3 regions of the Allobrachymonas denitrificans genome follow, and region 1 is predicted to be linked to each of the others. Evidence: riboswitches for the same ligand, from Rfam matches in the RefSeq annotation. Region 1 holds a riboswitch; each other region holds the start of a gene.
What was found. A riboswitch is a leader RNA that binds a small molecule or an ion and turns the genes downstream of it on or off. The one in region 1 is predicted to bind cobalamin.

Region 1 (7,803 bases):
TCATCATGGCCATCATGTGCCAGGGCGAGATCGACTACGAGTCGATCAACCTGGCCTGGCTGATCGACTTCAAGGATTACTTCGCGCGCGAGCTGGAGATGCTCGGGCAGAAGGAAGAGGAAGGCATGGTGCGCATCACCGAGAACGGCATCACCGTCACCGAGCAGGGCTGGTATTTCGTGCGTGGCGTGGCCATGGTGTTCGACAAGTACCTGCAGGCGGACCGCACCCGCGTGAAATTCTCTAAAATCATCTGATCGGTGGCAGACACCCGGCAGGGTGAGAGGGACTGCCATGGCAAGGCCGGCACCGGTGCATACCGTGCCGGCCGTTTTGCATGAAAGAGAAGTATGGAAGCATCATTGATCGTCACGGCCCTGCTGATGGGCCTGGCGGGCGGCCCGCACTGCATTGCCATGTGCGGCGCGGCATGCGCGGGGATCGGCGTCACGGCCGGTGAACGGCCGGCGCAGCAGAATACGGCCATGGGGCTGTTCCAGGTGGGGCGGGTGCTGGGCTATGCCGGCCTGGGCGCGCTGGCCGCGGCCACCATGCAGGGCCTGGGCTGGCTGACGGTGCAGAGTGCCGCGCTGCGGCCGGTGTGGAGCACGATCCACGTCGCCGCGCTGGTGCTCGGGGTGTTGCTGATGTTCCAGGGGCGGCAGCCGGCCTGGCTGGATCGCTCGGCGCGCAAGGTGTGGGAGCGCATCAAGCGCCTGCAGCAGCGCGGCGGTTCTTTCGGGCCGGTGCTGGTGGGCATGCTGTGGGCCTTCCTGCCCTGTGGCCTGCTGTATTCGGCACTGATGGTGGCGGCCCTGACCGGCGTGGTATGGCAGGGGGCAGCCGTGATGGCCTTGTTCGTGCTGGGCACCAGCGTGTCGCTGATGGCGGGCCCGTGGCTGCTGCTGCGCATGCGCAAGCTGGGCGATGGCGAATGGGGCATTCGCCTGGCTGGCCTGGCGCTGGCCATCAGCGCCGGCGTGGCGCTGTGGATGGGCCTGATGCATGATCAGGCGCCGTGGTGCACCACGCCCTGAGGTTTACGCGCCCAGCAGGCGGATACCCTTGATCAGCATGCTGACCGCCAGCAGCATCAGGATGCCGGCGAAGATGCGCTTGAGGGTCTTGACCGGCAGGGCGTGCGCGGTGCGTGCGCCCAGCGGGGCCATCAGCACGCTGCAGCTGGCGATCACGGCCAGGGCTGGCAGCCAGACGTAGCCAACCGACCATTCCGGCCGGCCCGCCACGCTCCAGCCGCCCAGCACGTAGCCGATCACGTTGAACACCGCGATCGGAAAGCCCAGGGCGGCGCTGGTGGCCACGGCGTTGTGGATGGCGACGTTGCACCAGGTCATGAAGGGAACGCTCAGGAAGCCGCCGCCGGCGCCGAGCAGGCCGGACAGGAAGCCGATCACGCTGCCGGCCGCCATCTGGCCGCCACGGCCGGGCATCTGGCGCGTGGGCTTGGGCTTGCGATCCAGGAACATCTGCAGCGCCGCCAGGATCACCAGCACGCCGAACACCACGGACAGCCAGGCACCCTTGAGCAGGGCGAACACGCCGATGCTGACGACCAGTGCGCCGATCATGATGCCCGGGGCGATACCCTTGACCAGATCCCAGCGCACCATGCCGCGCTTGTGGTGGGCGCGCACGCTGGAGATGGAGGTGAAGATGATGGTGGCCATGGAAGTGGCAATCGCCATCTTCACGGCCAGTTCGTTGTCGACGCCGCGGCTGGCCAGGATCCAGGTGATGAAGGGCACCAGCACCATGCCGCCCCCCACGCCCAGCAGGCCGGCCATGAAGCCGCCGGTGAGGCCGAGCGCGGCCAGTTCGACAATGGTGATGGGTTCGAGGATCATGGCGGGAAATCTGCTGAGGCGTTCGGAGCTCCGAACGCGAAAAGCCGCCCTGGTGGGCGGCTTGGGGTCTGTCGCGAGGGGCGCCAGACGGCTGAGAGGTGTCTGCAGCAGAGCCAGACCGTCATCCTGAACGGAGGGGTTCAGGTGGGCGAGGGCAGCAAGGCCTTGGGTTCATCTAACGCGAGATGATCACGCTGGCCGAGCGATCTACCAAGCCCGGGCTCAGAGAGCATTGGTTCAAGGAAATATAAAGCCAAGCTCGCTGCAGACGCCTTCATTTTAGGATGAAATTCGCCCGCGTGGGAAATTTGCAGATGTAAAAGCCCGCGCGTTGTGTACGGCTGTCAGATCAGGCGGCCGTCCTCGGCCAGCGCCTCGTCCATGCGCTGCAGCAGGGCCTGCATGCGGGGGTGCACCAACTCGGCCGGCTGTACCTCGCCTTCGGCGGCGGGGGCGGGCATGGCGGCAATCTGCTGCTCCTTCTCGATCAGGTCGAAGGCCATGTTGAGGGCGGCGAGCACGGCGATGCGGTCGCGTGCGCGGATCTTGCCGGCATCACGGATCTTGCACATGGCGGTGTCGACGCGCTGCACTGCCTCGGTCATGCGGTCTTCGGAACCTTCCGGGCAGGCCAGCACATAGGCCTGGCCCATGATCGGAACTTCGATTTGCTTCATTGCGGATCATCCTTGGCAGAAGAAGGCTGTGCGGCAGGGGGCTGCTGGCCCCAGACGCTGGCCATGGCGGGCGCCGGGGCGGCCGGCGCTGCCACCGGCTCGGCCGGCAGGCGGGCGAGCAGGGCGTCGACGCGCGCGCGGGCGGCCGACAGGCGCGACTTGAGCGAATCCCGCTCCTGGATAACTTCCTGCAGCTGGCCCTGGAGCAGGGCGGCGGTTTTCTGCAGCTCCTGGTAGCGCAGCAGCATGTGCTCCATGCGGTCTGCGACCTGGTCGAGCGAGAGCGGGGTGAGGGGAGTGGTCATGGCACGGGAACGACAGGCAACAAGATAGCTGGCGTGGCCTGCAGCTGCAGGCCTGGCCCTTTGTTGCACATTGTAGATGATGGCGCCGGGACGCCATGGGGGCTTTCCTCAGGGACGGGGCGAATCGTCCTACAATATCCGGATTGCTGGTGCCTGGCAGGTCGTTGTGGCCGCCGGGTAAACGGGAAGCAGGAGTCCTGCCGGGATGGCTGGCAGGGCACAGGCCTGCGCTGCCCCCGCAACGGTGATACGGCGCAGCCCGGGTTGTGAAGCGGCTGCCGCAGTGTTCTCGCACGCCACTGGCCAGGTGCCGGGAAGGCAGCGCTGCCATGCCGTCAGCCCGGATACCGGCCAGCAAGCTTGATTTGGGGCGCCTGCCTGCGGGCCGGCGCCGGAACGGAATGCAGCGGCGGGGCGCCAGCGGTTTTCCGGGCTTTTCTCATGGTGGCATTGGTGCCGGTGCTGGCGGACATTTTCTCTCTTGGTCTTTCTCTCCTGAACGGGTTGCGCCCTGGCGTGCGCCGTGCGCAGCCGTGGAGGGCGGCATGAGGCATCACGAACTGATCCTGGGCGGCCAGAAATCCGGCAAGACGGTGCGCGCCGAGCAGTTGGTGGCGCGCTGGCTGGAGCAGGATGCGGGGCGCCGTGCCCTGTATCTGGCAACGGCACTGCCCTGGGACGAGGAAATGCAGCAGCGCATCGCGCGCCACCAGCAGGATCGCGCCCGGCGCGTGCCGCGCATGCAGACCCTGCAGGCTGCGGAGTGGGGCGGCGCACTGGACGTGCCCGGCCTGTTGCGCCAGCATGGTGCGCCGGAGGTGGCACTGGTGCTGGACTGCCTCACGCTCTGGCTGACGCAGCAGTTGATGCCGCTGGAGCAGGAGGATGTGCAGCCGGTCGCCGATGCTGCGCGGCTGGAGGCCGCGGTTGCCGATCTGCTGGAGGCCATCCGGGCCTGGCCGGGCCCCTTGTATATCGTGAGCAATGAAATCGGTCTGGGCGTGATTCCGCTCGGCCGCGAGACGCGTGCCTTTGTCGACGCGCTCGGCGAACTCAACCAGCGCGTGGCGGCAGTGTGCAGCCACGTCACCCTGATGGCGGCAGGCTTGCCGCTGACATTGAAATCTTCCGACTGAAAGGACCTGCCATGAAAATCGAGGAACCGCCCAAGGAAAAGCCGTACGAGAAGTCGGATGGCGAACGCCGCGGCATCCTGATCGTCAACACCGGCGATGGCAAGGGCAAGAGCACGGCGGCCTTCGGCCTGGCGCTGCGTGCCACCGGCCGCGGCAAGAAGGTGAAGATCTACCAGTTCATGAAGGTGCCGAGCGCCCGCTTTGGCGAGCACCGCATGTTCGAGCAGATCGGCGTGCCCGTGGAAGGGCTGGGCGACGGCTTCAGCTGGAAGAGCCAGGATCTGGAAAAGTCCGCGCAGCTGGCGCGCGACGGCTGGGAAAAGGCCAAGGCCGCCATCCTGAGCGGCGAGTATTTCCTGGTGGTGTGCGACGAGATCACCTATCCGCTGGTGTACGGCTGGCTGCCGCTGGAAGATGTGGTGGAGACGCTGAAGAACCGTCCGCGCGATGTGCATGTGTGCCTGACCGGCCGCCGCTGCCCGCAGGAGATCGTCGACATCGCCGATACCGTGACCGAGATGCGCCCGGTCAAGCATGCGTTCGATGCCGGCATTCCGGCACAGCGCGGGATCGAGGACTGAGCGGATTTGGTGAGCAAGACCATGACGAGCCTGCCTTTCGCCCCGGACGCATCATCGGGTGAGGCTGCAGCCTTGCCGACTGCCGTGCCGCAGGATGCATCGCATGCCTATCCGGCGGCGGATCGGGATGCGATCTACCGCGTGATGGCGCAGCGGCGCGACATGCGTCATTTCACGCCGGGCGCGCAGGTGGCACCCGAGGTGCTGGAGCGCCTGCTGCTGGCGGCGCATGCGGGGCCGAGCGTGGGTTTCATGCAGCCCTGGCGCTTTCTGCGCATCAGCGATGCGGGGCTGCGCGAGCGCATCCATGGCTGCGTGGAGCGCGAACGCGTGGCCACGGCCCGTGCGCTGGGCGAGCGCGAGGAGGATTTTCTCAAGCTCAAGGTCGAAGGGATCCGCGAGGCGGCCGAGCTGATCGCGGTATGCCTGGCGGACGGGCGCGAGCGCCATGTGTTCGGCCGGCGCACCATGCCCTATATGGATATCGCTTCGGTCGGCTGCGCGCTGCAGAACCTGTGGCTGGCGGCGCGTGCGGAGGGGCTGGGCGTGGGCTGGGTGTCGATTTTCGATCCCGACGAGCTGGGTGCCTTGCTGCAGCTGCCCGAAGGGGCCAGCCCGCTGGCGCTGCTGTGCATCGGCCCGGTGCCCGAGTTTTATGATGCGCCCATGCTGCAGCAGCAGCGCTGGGCCAGCCGCATGCCGCTGGCGGATGTGGTTTTTGACAATAGCTGGGGCCACAGTGCCCCGTTCCTGCAGGGGCTTTGTCAGCCTGGGCAAAGCCCGGTAGCGGACAATGCGTGCTGCGATTCTTCCGATTGATGTAGAGAAAGCCCGAAGATGGACACTCCTGTCACCCATTCCCCCGCCACCTGCCATACCGGCGGCGAGCAGACCGTGCATTTCTGCGCCCCGCGCAACAACCAGCCGGTGCCGCAGAGCACCAACCGCTGGGCGGTGGAGGATATCGAGGCGCTGTTTGCGCTGCCGTTCCCCGAGCTGATGTTCAAGGCACAGCAGGTGCACCGCGAGCACTTCAATCCGGCCGAAGTGGAATTTGCGACGCTGCTTTCGATCAAGACCGGCGGCTGCCCGGAGGATTGCGGCTACTGCCCGCAGTCGGTGCACTATGACACCGGCGTCGATGCCACCAAGCTGATGGAAGCCGACAAGGTGCGCGAGGCCGCCGAGCTGGCCAAGGCCGCGGGTGCCACGCGTTTCTGCATGGGTGCGGCCTGGCGCGCGCCCAAGGACCGCGACATCGAGAACGTGGTCACGCTGATCAAGACGGTGAAGGACGTGGGCCTGGAAGCCTGCTGCACGCTGGGCATGCTGACCAAGGACCATGCCGAGCAGCTCAAGGAAGCCGGTCTGGATTACTACAACCACAACCTGGACACCGCGCCCGAGAACTACGGCAACATCATCAGCACGCGCGATTACCAGGACCGTCTGGACACGCTGGAGAACGTGCGCAACGTGGGCGTGAATGTCTGCAGCGGCGGCATCATCGGCATGGGCGAAAGCCGTCGCCAGCGTGCCGAGCTGATCGGCCAGCTGGCCAATCTGCATCCGCATTATCCGGACAGCGTGCCGATCAACAATCTGGTGAAGGTCGAGGGCACGCCGCTGGCCGAAACCGAAGACATCGATCCGCTGGAGTTCGTGCGCATGATCGCCGTGGCCCGCATCACCATGCCCAAGGCGCGCGTGCGCCTGTCGGCTGGCCGCAGTGCCATGGCCGATACCATGCAGGCGCTGTGCTTCATGGCTGGTGCCAACTCCATTTTCTACGGTGAAAAGCTGCTCACCACCGGCAACCCCGATGTGGAAGCCGACCTGAAGCTGATCGAGCGTCTGGGCATGACGGCGGGAAAGTCGGGACACTGATCCGCGGCGGCACCCTTGCGGGTGCCGTGCATGCTACCGACCCGGCAGGAGTGTTGCCATGACAGGACCACACGGACTCTGGATCGGATTTGCAGCCGTGCTGCTTGCCCTGATGATCGACCAGTGGATCGGGGAGCCGCCACCGCGCTGGCACCCGGTTGTCTGGATGGGCAACTACCTGGGCCGTGCCGGGCGCTGGCTGCAGGCGCGGGTGCGCCCGCACGAGGCTGACTGGCCGAGCTTCTGGCGCGGAGCACTGGCCTGGTGGGGCGGTGCGTTGCTTGTGCTGGTAGTGGCAGGAGCGCTGCAATGGCTATTGTTGCAGTTGCCGTGGGGCTGGGCCGCCCTGCTGCTGGGCATTGCGCTGAAGCCGTTGCTGGCCTGGCGCATGCTGACCGACGAGGTGGCGGCGGTGGAGGTGGCGCTGGGGCGTTCCCTGCAGGAAGGGCAGCAGCAACTGGCGCGCATCGTCAGCCGTGATGTGACGCAGCTGGGCGAAGAGCAGGTGCGCGAGAGCGCCATCGAGAGCCTCGCCGAGAACCTGAATGATTCCGTGATTGCGCCGCTGTTCTGGTTTGCGTTGCTGGGTCTGCCCGGTGCGGCGCTGTTCCGTTATGCCGATACGGCCGATTCCATGTGGGGCTACCGCGGCGACTACCGCGGCCAGGTCTGGGAATGGGCGGGCAAATGGGCGGCGCGTGTCGATGACGTGCTGGCCTGGCTGCCCGCACGCATCACCGGACTGGCGCTGCTGCTGTCCGGCATGCGGCCGACGCGCTGTTCACTGCAGCGCCTGCAGCAGGAGGCAGGGCGGACGCCCTCACCCAACAGTGGCTGGCCCATGGCCGCCATGGCGATGGTCCTGGATGTGCGCTTGCGCAAGCCGGGCGTATACACCCTGCATGCGGCGGGACAGGCGGCGCAGGCCAGCCATGTGCCGCGCGCCGTGCAGATGACGCGAGTGGCCGTGCTGGGCCTGCTCGGAATCACAATCTTGTTCGCAGCGCTGGCCTTTCATGGCTGGCAGGGGAGGGCTGCATGACAGACACCATGATGGTTGCGGCGCACGGCGGCACCGATGCCATGGGGGCCGCGCCGTGGGATTTTTCGACCAACAGCAATGCGGCCGGGCCGTGCCCGTACACGATGGAGGCGCTGAATGCGGCCGATGCCACGCGCTATCCCGATCCCACCTATCGGCGCCTGCGCGAGCAGCTGGCCGAGTTCCATGACGTGGAAGTGCAGCGCATCGTGATCGGTGCCAGTGCCAGCGAATTGATTGCACGGCTGGCGGCCTGGACGGCCCTGCGCCATCCGCATGGCGCAAGCTGGATGCCGCAGTTCCATTACGG
Region 2 (7,803 bases), 1.4 Mb from region 1:
ATCGAAGTCAGATGAATGGGTGTGGCCGATGCCGGTGCGGCCGGCGCTTTCGGGTCGCGGGCGCGCGGGCACCGGCGGCGACAGCACGTCGGCCACCTTGTTGCCGGCAAAGTCGCACACCAGCACGCGGATCTGGAAGGCATCGCCATAGCGATCCGGTGCAGTCAGGGTGTCGATGGCGGCCTGAGCCAGCGCATGGTGGAAGGCATCGCCCAGGCCGCGTTCCACCATCAGCTCGGCGCCGAAGCGCGCGGTTTGCGCGTCGGCAATGGCGGTGCAATCCTCGTCGCTGGCGCCGATCTGCCGTGCGATGCGCGCCACCAGATCGGTATCCACCACGTTGCGGTTGGCGTGGGTGATGGTCTCGCCCTGGGCGATCTTGGTGAGCTTGCCCACCATCACGCCCAGCACCACCAGCCGGATGCCCTGCGCCACCACTTCATCGAGCGCATAGCGCAGAAAGTCGCCCATCTGGATGAAGCAGGCCGAGGGCAGTTCCGGGTGGTCCTTGCGCAGTTCGGCAATGGCGAAACTCTCGGTGCGTCCGCCGGTCGTGAGCGCCACCACGTCATGCCCCAGCGTGGACACCACCTGGATGGCCTGCACCACGCTGGCGCGCCAGGCGCTGGTGGAGTAGGGCTTGACGATGCCGGTGGTGCCCAGGATGCTGATGCCGCCCAGAATCCCCAGTCGTGCATTGGTGGTCTTCTTGGCCATGTCCTGCCCGCCGGGCACGCTGATCGTCACCTCCAGCCCGTGGCGCTGCAGCAGGTCGCTGCCCAGCTCGTCCAGTGCCTCGCGCAGGTTGTCGGCAATGTTCTGGCGCGGCACCGGGTTGATGGCCGGGCCGCCCACTTCCAGGCCCAGGCCGGGCATGGTCACCGTGCCCACGCCTTCGCCGTTGCGATAGACGATGCGGCCGACCTGCCCTGGCAGCACGCGCAGGTCCACCGTGAGGTGGGCCTTGTCGGTGCAGTCGGGATCATCGCCGGCGAACTTCTCGATCCAGGCACGGGCATGGCGCTCCACGCCTTCGCCCTCGACCATCCCCTCGCCCACGGCAAAGCTCACGCGGTCGCCATTGGGCAGCAGGCTGGTGATATGGGGCGGAACCAGGCCATGCACCATGCCCACGGCGCAGGCCCGTGCGGCTGCGGCCGAACAGGCCCCGGTGGTAAAGCCGGTGCGCGTGCCTTTCTGGGGTTTGCCTTCCATGCTTGAAAGCTCCGTGGTCAGAAGGCTTCAGGCAGCCACGGCCTGCTTCTGGCGCGCCTCGGCCAGCGCCAGCAGTGCGTGCAGCGCAGCCACCACCAGCGTGGAGCCGCCCTTGCGCCCGCGGATCACGATCCACGGCACTTCCTGCACTTCGGCCATCAGATCCTTGCTTTCGGCGGCAGAGACAAAACCCACCGGCATGCCCACCACCAGCGCCGGGCGCACACCTTCCTCGCGGATCAGGCGCACCAGCTCGATCAGCGCGGTGGGAGCATTCCCGATCCCGACAATGGCGCCATCCAGCAACCCCAGCCGATGCGCCTTGCGCATGGCCTGTACGGCACGCGTGGTGTCTTCCTGCTGCGCCTGCGCGATCACGTCGGCATCGCTGATGAACTGGTGCGTCATCACGCCGAAGTGCGACAGCCGTGGCTTGGACAGCCCGACGCAGATCATTTCCACGTCCGCCACCATGGCGATGCCGCCGCGCGCCTTGGCATCGAGCAGCGCCTGCAGCCCGGCCTCGACCGCATCGGGATGGAAGTCCGTCAGGCCGTTGAATTCGAAATCGGCGTTGGCATGGATCATGCGGCGCACGATGGGCCACTGGCCTTCGGTATAGACGTGCGGGCCGGCTTCGCTGTCGATGATGGCAAAGCTGTCATGCTCGATGACCTGGCCGGCGCGCGTGAGCTGCTCGGTAACAGTGTTGATGGTGCTCATGGCAAACCCGTGAAGTGCGAATCAGTGGTGGGACACATGCGTGCAGTGGCGCACGGCGTCGTTGCCGTCGTCGCCATGGTCGTGTGCATGCGCATGGTGGTGCCCGTCGTGCGAATGGTCATGTCCGTGTTCGCCATGCGCATGATCATGGTGATCATGGCTGTGCGGCACATACCCCGCCACGTCATAGCGCACCGTCGCATGCGGCGCGCCGCGCAGCCACTTGTCCACCCGCTCGTCCAGCAGCGCAAACACCTCCGGCTCGAAGCCGAAATACTGGCTGTGCGCAAAGCGCAGCTGCGGATACTGCTTGCGCAGATGCTCCACCTGGCGGTCGATGCGGTGCATCAGCGTGCCGGTGAACAGGTAGTAGGGCAGGATCACGATCTGCGTCATGCCCAGCAGCATGTGCCGTTGCACCACGCGTTCCAGGCGCGGGTAGGTGATGCCGGTAAAGGCCACATCCACCAGCTCGTGATCGGTTTCCTCCCACAGCCAGCGTGCCATCTTGGCGACCTCGCCATTGGCCTTGCGGTCGCTGGAGCCGCGTCCCAGCAGGATCACGCCGGTGCCTTGCGGATCGGGCATGTCCAGCCGGTGCATGGCATGGCGCAGCTTGCGGCGCAGCACCGTCAGCACCGGCTCGCAGGCGCCCAGATGCGGTGCATAGTCGAACTGCACTTGCGGAAAGCGCTGGCGCGCCTGCTCCAGGGCATAGGGAATGTCGCCTTTCACATGGCCGGCGGCGTTCAGGATCAGCGGCAATACGAGCACTTTGCCATCATGCTGCTGCGCATGGGCGGCGGCACGGTCGAGGCCTTCGTCCAGCAGCACATCGGCAAACTCGATAAAGCACACCTCGATGTGCCACTCGGGCCGGTCCTGGCGCCAGCGGCGTGCGAATTGTTCGATTTCTGCGTTGCCGCCCGGCTCGCGCGAGCCATGGCCAACCAGCAGCAGGGTAGGAGTCGTCATGTCGGGGTTCCGGAGGAAGAGGGGGAAACGTCATCCGCAGGCGCACTGGCGCGGCGGAAACGGTGGGTAAAGCCGGCGTCATACAGGCGCGACTTGGTCAACTCGGGCCACTGGCGGGCACCCAGTGTGGGGCTGGCGATGATCATGCTCTGGCTCACCACGCCGGCCTCGCGGCAGATCGCCTTGATGGTGGACAGCGTGCCGCGCAGGATGCGCTCCTCGCCCGGCCAGCTCGCCTTGTGCACCACCAGCATGGGCGCGTCCTCCGGCCAGCCGGCGGCGCGCAGTTCGCTCTCGACCTTGTGCAGCAGGGTGATGGAGAGGTAGATGCACAGCGTGCAGCGATGCTGGGCCAGTTCGCGCAGGCTTTCGCCTTCGGGCATGGGCGTGCGGCCTTCCACGCGCGTGAGGATCACGGTTTGCGTCACCTCGGGCAGTGTCAGGCTCTCCACCGCCGCAGCGGCCGAGGCCATGGCCGAGGTCACGCCCGGCACCACCGCGATCGGTATGCCGGCCGCATCCAGCGGCTGCGCCATCTCGATCAGCGTGCCGTAGAGCGAAGGATCGCCCGTCTGCAGGCGCACCACCACGGCGTGCTGCTGCGCCTGCGCGATCAGCCAGGCGCAGATCTGCTCCAGCGTCATGTCCTTGCTGTCGGCGATCACACAGCCGGCAGGCGCCCAGCGCGTGGCGGCCTCGCTCACCAGCGAGCCGGCAAACAGGATGGCACCGGCCTGCGCGATCAGGTCGCGCCCTTTGACGGTCAGCAACTCCGGATCGCCGGGGCCGGCGCCGACAAACCAGACCTTGCCTGGCAGGGAAGAGAATTGCATGGGAAAAACCAGAAACAGAAACGGCAAAAGCCCGGCCCGCACACTGCAGGCCGGGCCGGCGGACGGCAGTGATCAGGCAGCAGCCGTCACGCGCTCATCCAGGCACAGCTGGGCCCAGTTGCTGTCCTTGAAGCCGCGCGCAGCGCGCACGATGGCCAGCGTCACCAGCGGCTCGACCAGCACCAGCGCCAGGTAGCTGGCGGCAAAGGTGGCCCAGTTGGCCAGCGGCGTGGGTTCGGTGCCCATGGACAGCCAGAAGCCCACCATCAGCGTCACGCCGGCGTAGAAGGCAAAGTCCAGCTTCACGATGTTGGCCACGGTGAACTTGCCGGCCAGGCGCTTGCCCAGGCCGTAGTGCACGGCAGCCAGCGGCACCATCAGCGACAGGCTGTTCACGGCCAGATGCGCCAGATCCTGCGGATCGAACAGCAGACCCTGCAGCAGCAGGCCAAAGGCAAAGCCGAACAGCGTGGGCACGAAGCCCAGCAGCAGGTAGATCGGCATGGCGCCGACGAAGTGCAGTTCCGATGCGCCAACCGGCATGTGGAACACCTGCATGAAGATGGAGAAGAACAGCGCCGCCAGCGCGGTGCGCAGCAGCAGGGCCGGGCGCTTGACCAGCGCGGGCGCGCAGGCAGCCAGCATGCCGACGGCTGCGACGTTGGCAAAGGCGATCTTGGCGGAGGAGAGAATGCCGGGTTCGATGTGCATGATTGCTTCCTTTTAGTAACACCCTAGAAGACCAGCCGGGGCTGGCATACAGTCTGCCGCGCTGGCAGGTGGGTATTGAAGGAAGCGCGATGCCGGGAAGAAAAAGGGGGAAGTCCGGCTGTGCACTGCCCGCATCGCCCTCCGCAACGCTGACAAACGTGTCACAGCAGGCCGGTCTCCGGGCTTGCCAGTTCCTGCACAGGGCAGGGGGCCTGCAGCACCTTCCCGGCCGGAAGCGACCAGTGGCATCGAGCTGCAAGCTTGACTGACATACCGTTGCGGGGGCAGCGCTGGACTTGGCCTCGGCCTTACCAGCTTCCCGTTTCATCCGGACGGACATGACTCCATCCGGACACCTGCATGTATGCATAATTATAGGCGGCCTCCTGCTGAAAATGGCTGCGCACCTATAATCTCGGGCAGCACATTTCGTTCCCCATACAGCCTTTTGCGGCCGTTCGGCCGTCCCCAGCATGAGCACCCCTTCCCCCATGACCGTTGCGGACATCCGCAAGACCTTTCTCGACTTCTACGCCAGCAAGGGCCACACCATCGTCGAATCCAGCCCGCTGGTGCCGGGCAACGACCCGACGCTGATGTTCACCAACTCGGGCATGGTGCAGTTCAAGGACGTGTTCCTGGGCACCGACAAGCGTCCCTACAACCGCGCCACCAGCGTGCAGGCCTGCCTGCGTGCTGGCGGCAAGCACAACGACCTGGAAAACGTCGGCTACACCGCACGCCACCACACCTTCTTCGAGATGCTGGGCAACTGGTCCTTCGGCGACTACTTCAAGCGCGAAAGCATTGAATGGGGCTGGGAACTTCTCACCCAGATCTACGGCCTGCCGCCCGAGCGCCTCACCGCCACCGTCTACGCCGAAGATGACGAAGCCTACGACATCTGGAAGGACGTGATCGGCCTGCCGCCCGAGCGCATCATCCGCATCGGCGACAACAAGGGCGCGCGCTACAAGAGCGACAACTTCTGGATGATGGCCGACACCGGCCCCTGCGGCCCCTGCTCCGAGATCTTCTACGACCATGGACCCGAAATCCCCGGTGGCCCGCCCGGCTCGCCCGAAGAGGATGGCGACCGCTTCATCGAGATCTGGAACCACGTGTTCATGCAGTTCGAGATGCACGAGGATGGCAGCGTCACGCGCCTGCCCGCGCCCTGCGTGGATACCGGCATGGGCCTGGAGCGTCTGGCCGCCGTGCTGCAGCACGTGCACAGCAACTACGAGATCGACCTGTTCGACACCCTGATCAAGGCCGCCGCGCGCGAAACCGGCTGTACCGACCTGGACAACCCCTCGCTCAAGGTGATCGCCGACCACATCCGCGCCACCGCCTTCCTGGTCAGCGACGGCGTGCTGCCTGGCAGTGAAGGCCGCAGCTACGTGCAGCGCCGCATCATCCGCCGCGCCATCCGCCACGGCTACAAGCTGGGCCAGCAAAAGCCCTTCTTCCACAAGCTGGTGCCCGATCTGGTGGCGCTGATGGGCGATGCCTACCCGCGCCTGAAGGCGCAGCAGGCGCAGGTCATGGCTGCGCTCAAGGGCGAGGAAGAGCGTTTCTTCGAGACCCTGGCCAAGGGCATGGAAATCCTGGACGACGCCTTGATTGCCGGCCGCCGCGAACTGCCCGGCCATGTCGCCTTCAAGCTGCACGACACCTACGGCTTCCCGCTCGACCTGACGCAGGACGTCTGCCGCGAGCGCGGCGTGACGGTGGACGAGGCCGGCTTCGAGGAAGCCATGCAGGAACAGAAAGCCACCGCCCGCGCGGCCGGCAAGTTCAAGATGGACAAGCTGCTCGACTACAGCGGCGAGGGCAATGCCTTCACCGGCTACGAGCAACTGGGCGGCGAGGCCAAGGTCGTGGCCCTGTATGTCAATGGCGAACCCGCGCAGCAACTCGATGCCGGCCAGCAAGGCGTGGTCGTGCTCGACACCACGCCGTTCTACGCCGAAAGCGGCGGTCAGGTCGGCGACCAGGGCGTGCTGGTGGCCAACGGCGTGCAGTTCGACGTGGCCGACACGCTCAAGATCAAGGCCGACGTGTTCGGCCACCACGGTACCCTGTCGCGCGGCACGCTCAAGGTGGGCGATACCGTCACGGCCGAAGTGGATTGCGAACTGCGCGCCGCAACCGTGCGCAACCACAGCGCCACACACCTGATGCACAAGGCGCTGCGCGAGGTGCTGGGCGAGCATGTGCAGCAGAAGGGCTCGCTGGTCAACGCCGAGCGCACCCGTTTCGACTTTGCCCACACCGCGCCGCTCACTCCCGAGCAGATCGCCGCAGTCGAAGCCAAGGTCAACGCCGAGATCCTCTCCAACAGCGACACCCAGGCCCGTCTGATGGGCATGGAAGAAGCCAAGCAGACCGGCGCCATGATGCTGTTCGGCGAGAAGTATGGCGATGTTGTGCGCGTGCTCAGCATCGGTTCCTCCACCGAACTGTGCGGCGGCACCCATGTGGGCCGCACCGGCGATATCGGCCTGTTCAAGATCGTGGCAGAAGGTGGCGTCGCTTCGGGCGTGCGTCGCGTGGAAGCGGTGACCGGCGCCAACGCGCTCAGCTACCTGCAAAGTCTGGAAAGCACCGTCGACAAGGTGGCCGGCGCGCTGCGCTCCGCCCCCGGCGAAGTGCTGGAACGCATCGGCCAGATGCAGGATCAGGTCAAGGCGCTGGAAAAGGAAATCGCCGCGCTCAAGGGCAAGCTGGCATCCAGCCAGGGCGACGAACTGATGAACCAGGCGGTGGACGTGAACGGCATCAAGGTGCTGGCGGCACGCCTGGAAGGCGCCGATGCCAAAACCCTGCGCGAGACCATGGACAAGCTCAAGGACAAGCTCAAGACCGCCGCCATCGTGCTGGCCGCCGTCGATGGCGAGAAGGTGCAGCTGGCTGCCGGCGTCACCAAGGACGCGACGGCCAAGATCAAGGCCGGCGAGCTGGTCAACTTCGTGGCGCAGCAGGTTGGCGGCAAGGGCGGCGGCAAGCCGGACATGGCCATGGCCGGCGGCACCAACCCGGCCGGGCTGGAAGCGGCGCTGGCCGGTGTGCAGGGCTGGGTGGCCGAGCGCGTCTGAGTTTCCGGGCGGTCCTCCCCTGTAAAGGCATGCGCTGGCAACGGCGCATGCCTTTTTGCTTTGCCTTCGCTGGCTGGTGAGAGGGCGGTAACGGCTACAGCCGCTGCCGCGACACTGTCGGACTGTCGCCGATTTCGCCGTCACGGCGCCAGATCGCATCCTTGCGCTCCAGCTCGTTCAGGATGTCTTCCAGCCACGCCTCCAGGCTGATGCCACCGCCCAGTGCCGCGTGCAGTTCGGCAAAC
Region 3 (7,803 bases), 610 kb from region 1:
GCGTCAGATCGTGCAGCACCACGGCGACAGCCATGCCCTGCCCTGCCAGTTGCTGCAGCAAGGCCATGATGTGGAGTTGGTGGGCCGGATCGAGCGCCGCCAGTGGCTCGTCGGCCAGCAGGACCGGGGCCTGCGTGGCGAGGGCACGGGCCAGAAGCACACGGGCGCGCTCGCCGCCCGAAAGCGTCTGCACGTTGCGCGCGGCCAGGGTGTGGCAGTCGGCCAGTTCCATGGCCTGCTCCACTGCCTGCCGGCCGGACGCGGTGTGACCATCGCCATGCGGCAGACGGCCCAAGGCGACCACATCACGCACCGGCAGCGGCCAGTGCACCTGCTGGCCCTGCGCCAGATAGGCCATGCGCCGTGCGCGCTCGCGTGCGGACCAGTGCTGCAGGGGCTTGTCTTCCAGCGTGATGGCGCCCTGCTCCGGCTGCACCACGCCGAGCAAGGCGCGCAGCAGCGTGGTCTTGCCGGCTCCGTTGGGACCCAGCACGCCGAGCAACTGGCCTGGCTGCAGTTCGAGATGCACGCCGTCCAGCAGACGGCGCTCCTCGGCCTTGACCACGAGGCCGCTGGCCTGCAACAGTGAAGCCTTGCCGGCTACTTGCGTCTGCATGGCCTGATCCTGCATCACTGCGCTCATGCTTCCCTCCGGTGCAGACGCAGAATCAGCGACAGGAAGAACGGCGCACCAATCAGCGCCGTCAGCACACCCAGCTTGAGCTCCTGTCCTTCGTTGTAGAGCAGGCGCACGCCCATGTCCGCCAGCAGCAGCAGCACGGCACCCGCCCATGCGGAAGCGGGCAGCAATCGAGCCGGATCGGCCTTGACCCAGGGGCGCATCAGGTGCGGCGCAACGAGTCCGATAAAGCCGATCGATCCCGCCACCGATACGGCCGCACCGACGCTGCAGGCCGTCCCGACCAGCACCAGCAGGCGCAGTCGGCGCAGATCGATGCCCAGCGAGTGCGCCGTTTCCTCGCCCAGTGCCAGTGCCTGCAGGCCGCGGCGGGACTGCCACAGCAACAGCATCCCGACCAGGATCGCGGGCACGGCGAGCCCGACTTCGCGCATGCTGCGGTCGGCCAGCGAGCCCATCATCCAGAACACGATTTCCTGCAAGGCAAAGGCATTGCGCGACCAGTTCATCACCAGCGCGATCAGGGCGCTGCTGAGCGCCGAAATTGCCACACCGGCCAGAATCAGCGTGGTGGTGTCATCGTTGCGGCGCGCCAACGCAAACACCAGCGCAACGGCCAGCGCCGTGCCGGCCATGCCTGCGAGTGGCAAGGCCAGCACCATCGCCTGGGCCAGACCGGTATACAGCGCCACCACGGCGCCCAGCGCCGCGCCGCCTGTCACGCCCAGCAGCCCGGGTTCTGCCAGGGGATTGCGCAGCAGGCCCTGCAAGGCCGCACCGGACATGCCCAGGGACGCCCCCACCGCCACGCACAGCACGGTGCGGGGCACGCGCAAGTCCCACAGGATGCGCGACGGCACCCATTCACCCGCCAGCGCGCCCTGCAGCAGGCGCAGCGGTTTCATGTCGGCATAGCCCACGGCCAGCGAGGCGAGCGCCAACGCCGCCAGCAGCAGCCATGCTGGCAGCCACCACAGGCTGGAGCGAATTCCGGTTTCTTGCATGGCCCGCATTATGAAGCGCTCTTGCGCTGCGCCAGCATGCGCGCCACCTGCAGACTCCAGTAGCCGCCGCAGATGGTCATGCGCGTCGGCAGGATGGTCTCGCTCAGGCTGGTACCGGCCAGCGCGGGATGCAGTTGCTCACGCGGTTCCACACTGGGGAGCTTGCGCGCGTAATCGGGGGTCATCATCAGGTCGGGCTGGGCTTCGACCAGGCGCTCCAGCGGCAAATAGCCGTAGCCATTGAGGCCTGCCAGCACGCCGGCATTGCGATAGCCGGCCAGTTGCAGCAGCTCATCCATCATGGTGCCCTTGCCGGTGCTGTAGCCCTGCCAGCTGCGCTCGGCGGCGATCGGCCAGGGCTTTGGATCGCCCTGCACGGTGGTGCGCAGCGCCTGCTCCTGTTCGCGGATGGTCTGCACGAGCTTCTGCCCGCGCTCTGGCTCGCCGACGGCAGCGGCGACAAGCTCAGTCTGCGTGACCACTTCGTCCAGCTTGTGCGCCAGCGGCACCTCCACCACGCGGATGCCGAGATCGCGCAGCATCTGGCTGGTGTAACGCGTGGTGTAGGCACCTACCAGCACCAGATCGGGCTTGAGCAGCAGCACTTCTTCCGTATCGCCACGGACAATCGGCAAGGTGCGCGCCTTCGTCTCCAGCATGGACAGCTCGGGATCATGCGCCAGCTTGCTCAGTGCCGCGATACGCTGCGGCTCGACCAGCTGCAGCAGCAACTGGTCGGCGCAGAGGTTGAGGGAGACGATGCGCTGGGGCTTGGCGGTAATGGCCGCCTTGCTCGCCCCAAGCGGAGCGGGTTTGTCGGCCGGTTGGCAGCCCCCTAGCGTTGCCAGCAGACACACGCCAGCCGCCACCGTAACGCCCCACCGCCCCCGCCGAGGCGGCGGAACGGGCGAACATTCAGCGGATTCGGGCGTGTGCCACACAGTCATGCCGGCAGCTTACTTGAAGTCCCAGCGGTAACCCAGCTTGAACTCGCGGCCGGGCATGGCATAGCCGGGAACCGACTCGTAATACTTGTCGAACAGGTTGTCGACACTGAAGCTCAGGGTGTGATTCGGCAGGAAGCGGTAGGCCACGCTGGCGTCCCACAGGGTGTAGCCCGGGTACTGCTTGGTGGTACTGCTCCAGTCGGCAAAGAAGGCGCTCTTGGTGGCCTTGCCGGTATAACGGGCGCCCACTCGCGTGTGCAACTTGTCCCAGTTGCCGTCCAGTGTCAAGCGTGCACTGTGTTTGGGTACGTACTCAAGATCTTTCCATACACCCTTGCTCTCTGATTCGGCGCGGAGGCTATGGGTATAACCCAATCCGAGTTTGAGATTGGGATTGATGTCCCAGCCTGCCGTGAGTTCGAGTCCGCGCATGCGGGCCTGATCTGCGTTGATCCAACTGGTGTAGCCTTTGCCTGCTTCCTGATATTTGTAGCTGACGATCTTGTCCTTGACGCGGGTGTCATAAAAGGTCAGGTCAACGTTCCAGTCAGGCTGTTCCAGCGTGACGCCGATATCCGCGCTGCGGCTGCTCTCGGGCTTCAGGTTGGGGTTGCCACGGTAGTTCGAGAACGTGGAGTAGTCCCCTGCCAGCTTCCATGCGCTGGGCGCCATGAAGCCCTTGCCGGCCGAGGCGTGCACGGCCACCATCGGCGTAAAGTAGTGCTTGATACCCGCGCTCGGGCTGAACTGGTTGAATGTCCGGCTTTGCGGCGTATTGTTGGGCAGCAGGGCCGTCGGCAAGGTGGACAGCTTGAAGCGGTCATAACGTCCACCCACGTACACGTTGGTCTGATCGTTATTGAATGCCATATGCTGTTGCGCGTAGATGGCAGTCGTCTGCAGCTTGCTGTCGGGGTTGTAAACCGTTGCGGGACCGAACAGGTAGCTGACCGATCCGGCCTTGGTCTGGTCGTAATCCACACCATACACCAGCTTGTAGCCATCCGCCCAGGTCCATTCATCCTTGAGTTGTGCGCCCTGCCAGGTGATTTTTGCATCGAAATCCAGCGGACGCTGGCCGCTTGGCGGCGCCTTGTAAGTAGTGTTGGTTTCCTTGCCGGAATAGACAGCCGCGCTCAACGCATGTTGCCCCATCACCCCCTTGAGCTTGGCACTGTACAAATCGCGCTTCACATCCTTGACAGTAGGCTTGCCGTCATACTCCGACCAGGCACCAGGGTTCCCAACATCATCGCCGCGCGCCACATCTGCACGAGCGTCAAGTGTCCAGCCCGGAGCAAGTTCAAAACCGAGCCGGAGTCCGTGACTGTACTGAGTGGCAGCGCTGTTGTTCCAGCGCGTGCCATCGCCGGACTTGTAGTCACCCTGCTTCTGCCATGATCCGAAATAGTCCAGGTTCAGCCACGGAGTCAGTGCACCGCCAATATCCGCTTGCACCGAACGATGCTTGAAGTTGCCGACAGAAACGCCAACCCCGCCCTGCAGATCGCCAGTACGGCGAACCGGAATCACATTGATAACGCCAGACATGGCTTGTGCGCCATACAAAGCAGAAGACGGTCCGCGCAGCACCTCGACCCGAGCGGCCCCCTGGCTGGGAATCAGGCCAATGTTGTCCTTGATGGCAGGGATGCCGTCCTGCAGAAACAGCGTCTGCCACGACTCACCCACCATCGGAGAACTGGGCGTATAACCGCGCACGGAAACGGCAGCATTCATGCCCGGATACTGTTTGATATCGACGTTGGCGGTCTTGTCCAGCAGGTCAGCCAGATCGTGGTGGGGTGTCTGCTCGATTTCCTTGCGGGTAACCACCTCGATACGCTGTGGCGTATCCTTCAGGCGCATTTCCGATCGTGCGCCCGTTACGACGACGCGATAGGTGTCTGCATTGGCGCCAGTGTCTTGCGATGCAGCCACAACCTCAACAGGCCCTGCCGTCTGCGCCACGGCAGCAGCAACCGGCGTCAGGCAGAAAAGCAAGCCTGCCAGGCGGATGGATTCCATTTTCATTTTCAAAGCCACTCTCGATTTTCCTGATGGCCACGCTGCACGCAGACAGTTTCGCTGCAGGCATTGCACGACATCGCACAGGCCATGCAAAGCCTGCTTGCGTTGTCACGACGATGCCGGAAGAAACAAGCGATGTTCTGTCTGCTCCCCGCAGACGGCCAGGTTCAAGCTGTCGCAACCCTGATCCGACAGCATCCACAACAACAGGCCGGTATCCGGACTCGCAAGTTCTGGTGCATCGCCTTCCCACAGGCGGCGCGCGCGTTGCCTTGCACAACGCCGCACCGCACCTGCAGTGGCTGCCGCGCCATCGATTGGCGCAGCCTGATACACCCACACTCGCTTACCGTTGCGGGGGCAGTCCGGGCCTGACGTTGCCATGCAACGCGCACCCGGTTCCCGTTTAACCTGCGCATTCCGGCCGCAGCCGGCGCCTGCAGGCACCTGTGGTCTAGTGCACCGGCCACACGCCGATGCGTGACCGATTGTAATTACAAACCCTGTCGCTGCCCACGAAATGGGCAAGACATTGCCGTTCAAGTGCCTGTACGCAACGCCCCTTTGCCCACGCGGGATGCCGCATTGCAGGATAATTGCGCCCCATGACCATCAAGATTCATACACCCGAAGAAATCGATCACATGCGGGTGGCCTGCCGTTTCGCGGCCGAGCTGCTCGACTATATCGGCCCGCACATCGTCCCCGGCGTCACCACCAACGAGATCGACCGCCTGTGCGAGGAGTACACCTCCAGCCGTGGTTCCGTTTCTGCGCCGCTCAACTACGCGCCCCCGGGCCACACGCCCTACCCCAAGTCCATCTGCACTTCGGTCAACCAGCAGGTGTGCCACGGCATCCCCAACGACAAGCCGCTGAAAAAAGGCGATATCGTCAACATTGACGTGACCCCCATCACCAACGGCTGGCATGGCGACAGCAGCCGCATGTTCATCGTGGGCGGCGAAGATGCTGCGCCCCCGTTCGTGCGCCGTCTGTGCCGCGTCACCCATGAGTCGATGTGGAAAGGCATTGTCGAAGTCAAGCCGGGCGCGCGCCTGGGCGATATCGGCAGCGCCATCCAGAAATACGTCGAAAGCCACGGCTACAGCGTGGTGCGCGAATTCTGCGGCCACGGCATCGGACAGGAATTCCATACCGAACCGCAGGTACTGCACTACGGCAAGCCCGGCACGCTGGAAGAGCTGCAGCCCGGCATGATTTTCACGATTGAACCGATGGTCAACGCCGGCCGCCGCGAGATCAAGGAATCGAACGACGGCTGGTCCATCGTGACGAAGGACCGTTCGCTGTCGGCCCAGTACGAGCACACCATCGTCGTGACCGAAACCGGCTACGAAGTGCTGACCGTATCCGAAGGCATGCCTGCGCTGCCGGATTTCGTCAGCGCCATCCGCACCTGAACCCGGCCTGACCATGCACGCGCAGAGCCCGGACGCCGTTGCCCCAGAGGCGCTGCAGGCGCTGCGGGATGGCTATGCGCGCGACAAGGAAGCCCTGCTTGCGCACTTCCGGGATCCGGACATCGGCTACCGCCGCATGCGCGGCGTGCTGGGCACGCTGCGGAAGCTGACCCAGCTGACTGACGCCGTGCTGCTGGCGCTGTGGCGCCTGCACGGGCTGGACCGGGACAAGGCCGCACTGGTGGCAGTGGGCGGCTACGGACGCAGCGAGCTGTTTCCGCATTCGGATGTCGATGTGCTGGTGCTGCTGCCCGATGCGGCGCACCCTGCCCCGGCGCAGGATCCTGTCCAGGCCCGCGTCAGCGCCTTCATCGGCAGTTGCTGGGATCTGGGCCTGCAGATCGGCTCCGCCGTACGCACCCTGTCGGAGTGCCTGAGCGAATCCGCGGGCGACATCACGGTGCAGACCTCGCTGCTGGAGCGCCGGCTGATTTTCGGCCCGCAGGCCCTGTACCGCCAGCTGAGCGCGGCCTACGACAGCGCCATGCAGCCCTATGCCTTCTACCTGGCCAAGACGCTGGAAATGCGTCAGCGCCACGCCAAGTTCGACAACACGCCGTATGCGCTGGAGCCCAACTGCAAGGAATCTCCCGGCGGCCTGCGTGATCTGCACATCGTGCTGTGGGTGGCCAAGGCAGCCGGCTACGGCACCACCTGGGATGCGCTGACGCGCCACGGCCTGATGACACGCTACGAGGCCAAGCAGATCAAGCGCAACTACACCCTGCTCAGCCTGATCCGCGCCCGCCTGCACATGGTGGCCAACCGGCGTGAAGACCGGCTGGTGTTCGACATGCAGACACTGGTGGCCGAGCTTTTCGGCTACACCCCGATCGAACGCCAGACGCGCCAGGGCCACGATCGCAGCCCGATCCGCCCCAGCGAAGCGCTGATGCGGCACTATTACTGGACGGCCAAGGCCGTCACGCAGCTCAGCCAGATCCTGCTGCTGAACATTGCCGAACGCCTGCGCGATTCCGGCCACACACGCAACTACGACCCGGCGCCCGTCACCCGCGCCATGCGTGCGCTGCAGGCACGCAGCTCCGCACGCGATCCGCAGGCGAGCGAACCCGGCGCCCAGCTCGCCGCGCAGGAAGTGGTCAACCCCGTGGCAAGCACGGCCACGCCACACACCGACTACCTGGCGCTGGGCGCGCAGCGGCGCGAAATGCGGCCGATCAACGAGCGTTTTCTCGACAACAACGGCCTGCTCGAAGTGGTCAGCGACACGCTCTACCGCGAGCAGCCGCACGCCATTCTTGAAACTTTTCTGGTACTGCAGCAGACGGTCGGCATCAAGGGTCTGTCGGCACGCACGCTGCGCGCCCTGTTCAACGCCCGCGTGCTGATGGACAGTGCCTTCCGGCGCGATCCGGTCAACCGGCAGCAGTTCCTGCAGATCCTGCAGGCGCCCAGCGGCGTGACACAGGCGCTGCGCCTGATGAACCAGACCTCCGTGCTGGGCCGCTACCTGTGGGTGTTCCGCAAGATCGTGGGCCAGATGCAACACGACCTGTTCCACGTCTACACCGTGGATCAGCACATCCTGATGGTGGTGCGCAACGTGCGGCGCTTCTTCAAGGTGGAGCATGCGCACGAGTATCCGCTGTGCTCGCAACTGGCCGCCGGCTGGGACTCGCCCTGGATCCTGTCCACCGCCGCACTGTTTCATGACATTGCCAAGGGCCGCGGCG

Region 2: another riboswitch for cobalamin. It lies ahead of KKQ75_RS07835 (energy-coupling factor ABC transporter permease); the one in region 1 lies ahead of KKQ75_RS01275 (bifunctional adenosylcobinamide kinase/adenosylcobinamide-phosphate guanylyltransferase).
Region 3: another riboswitch for cobalamin. It lies ahead of KKQ75_RS04200 (TonB-dependent receptor plug domain-containing protein); the one in region 1 lies ahead of KKQ75_RS01275 (bifunctional adenosylcobinamide kinase/adenosylcobinamide-phosphate guanylyltransferase).

The regions. Positions count from the first base shown of each region.
Region 1 is NZ_CAJQUA010000001.1:274,978-282,780, forward strand. Features, by position in the region: gene hemN (oxygen-independent coproporphyrinogen III oxidase) at 1-257, shown strand, start outside; gene KKQ75_RS01255 (sulfite exporter TauE/SafE family protein) at 351-1,037, shown strand; gene KKQ75_RS01260 (sulfite exporter TauE/SafE family protein) at 1,041-1,865, opposite strand; gene KKQ75_RS01265 (cell division protein ZapA) at 2,210-2,542, opposite strand; gene KKQ75_RS01270 (DUF904 domain-containing protein) at 2,539-2,847, opposite strand; cobalamin riboswitch at 2,978-3,217, shown strand; gene KKQ75_RS01275 (bifunctional adenosylcobinamide kinase/adenosylcobinamide-phosphate guanylyltransferase) at 3,393-3,983, shown strand; gene cobO (cob(I)yrinic acid a,c-diamide adenosyltransferase) at 3,995-4,564, shown strand; gene bluB (5,6-dimethylbenzimidazole synthase) at 4,709-5,383, shown strand; gene bioB (biotin synthase BioB) at 5,402-6,451, shown strand; gene cbiB (adenosylcobinamide-phosphate synthase CbiB) at 6,510-7,493, shown strand; gene KKQ75_RS01300 (aminotransferase class I/II-fold pyridoxal phosphate-dependent enzyme) at 7,490-7,803, shown strand, end outside.
Region 2 is NZ_CAJQUA010000001.1:1,682,705-1,690,507, reverse strand. Features, by position in the region: gene KKQ75_RS07855 (cobalt-precorrin-5B (C(1))-methyltransferase) at 1-1,215, opposite strand, end outside; gene KKQ75_RS07850 (precorrin-8X methylmutase) at 1,243-1,938, opposite strand; gene KKQ75_RS07845 (sirohydrochlorin chelatase) at 1,960-2,913, opposite strand; gene cobM (precorrin-4 C(11)-methyltransferase) at 2,910-3,746, opposite strand; gene KKQ75_RS07835 (energy-coupling factor ABC transporter permease) at 3,819-4,457, opposite strand; cobalamin riboswitch at 4,610-4,832, opposite strand; gene alaS (alanine--tRNA ligase) at 4,931-7,558, shown strand; gene KKQ75_RS07825 (MBL fold metallo-hydrolase) at 7,653-7,803, opposite strand, start outside.
Region 3 is NZ_CAJQUA010000001.1:889,773-897,575, reverse strand. Features, by position in the region: gene KKQ75_RS04215 (heme ABC transporter ATP-binding protein) at 1-643, opposite strand, end outside; gene KKQ75_RS04210 (FecCD family ABC transporter permease) at 640-1,644, opposite strand; gene KKQ75_RS04205 (ABC transporter substrate-binding protein) at 1,653-2,501, opposite strand; gene KKQ75_RS04200 (TonB-dependent receptor plug domain-containing protein) at 2,601-4,619, opposite strand; cobalamin riboswitch at 4,815-5,088, opposite strand; gene map (type I methionyl aminopeptidase) at 5,228-6,046, shown strand; gene glnD ([protein-PII] uridylyltransferase) at 6,060-7,803, shown strand, end outside.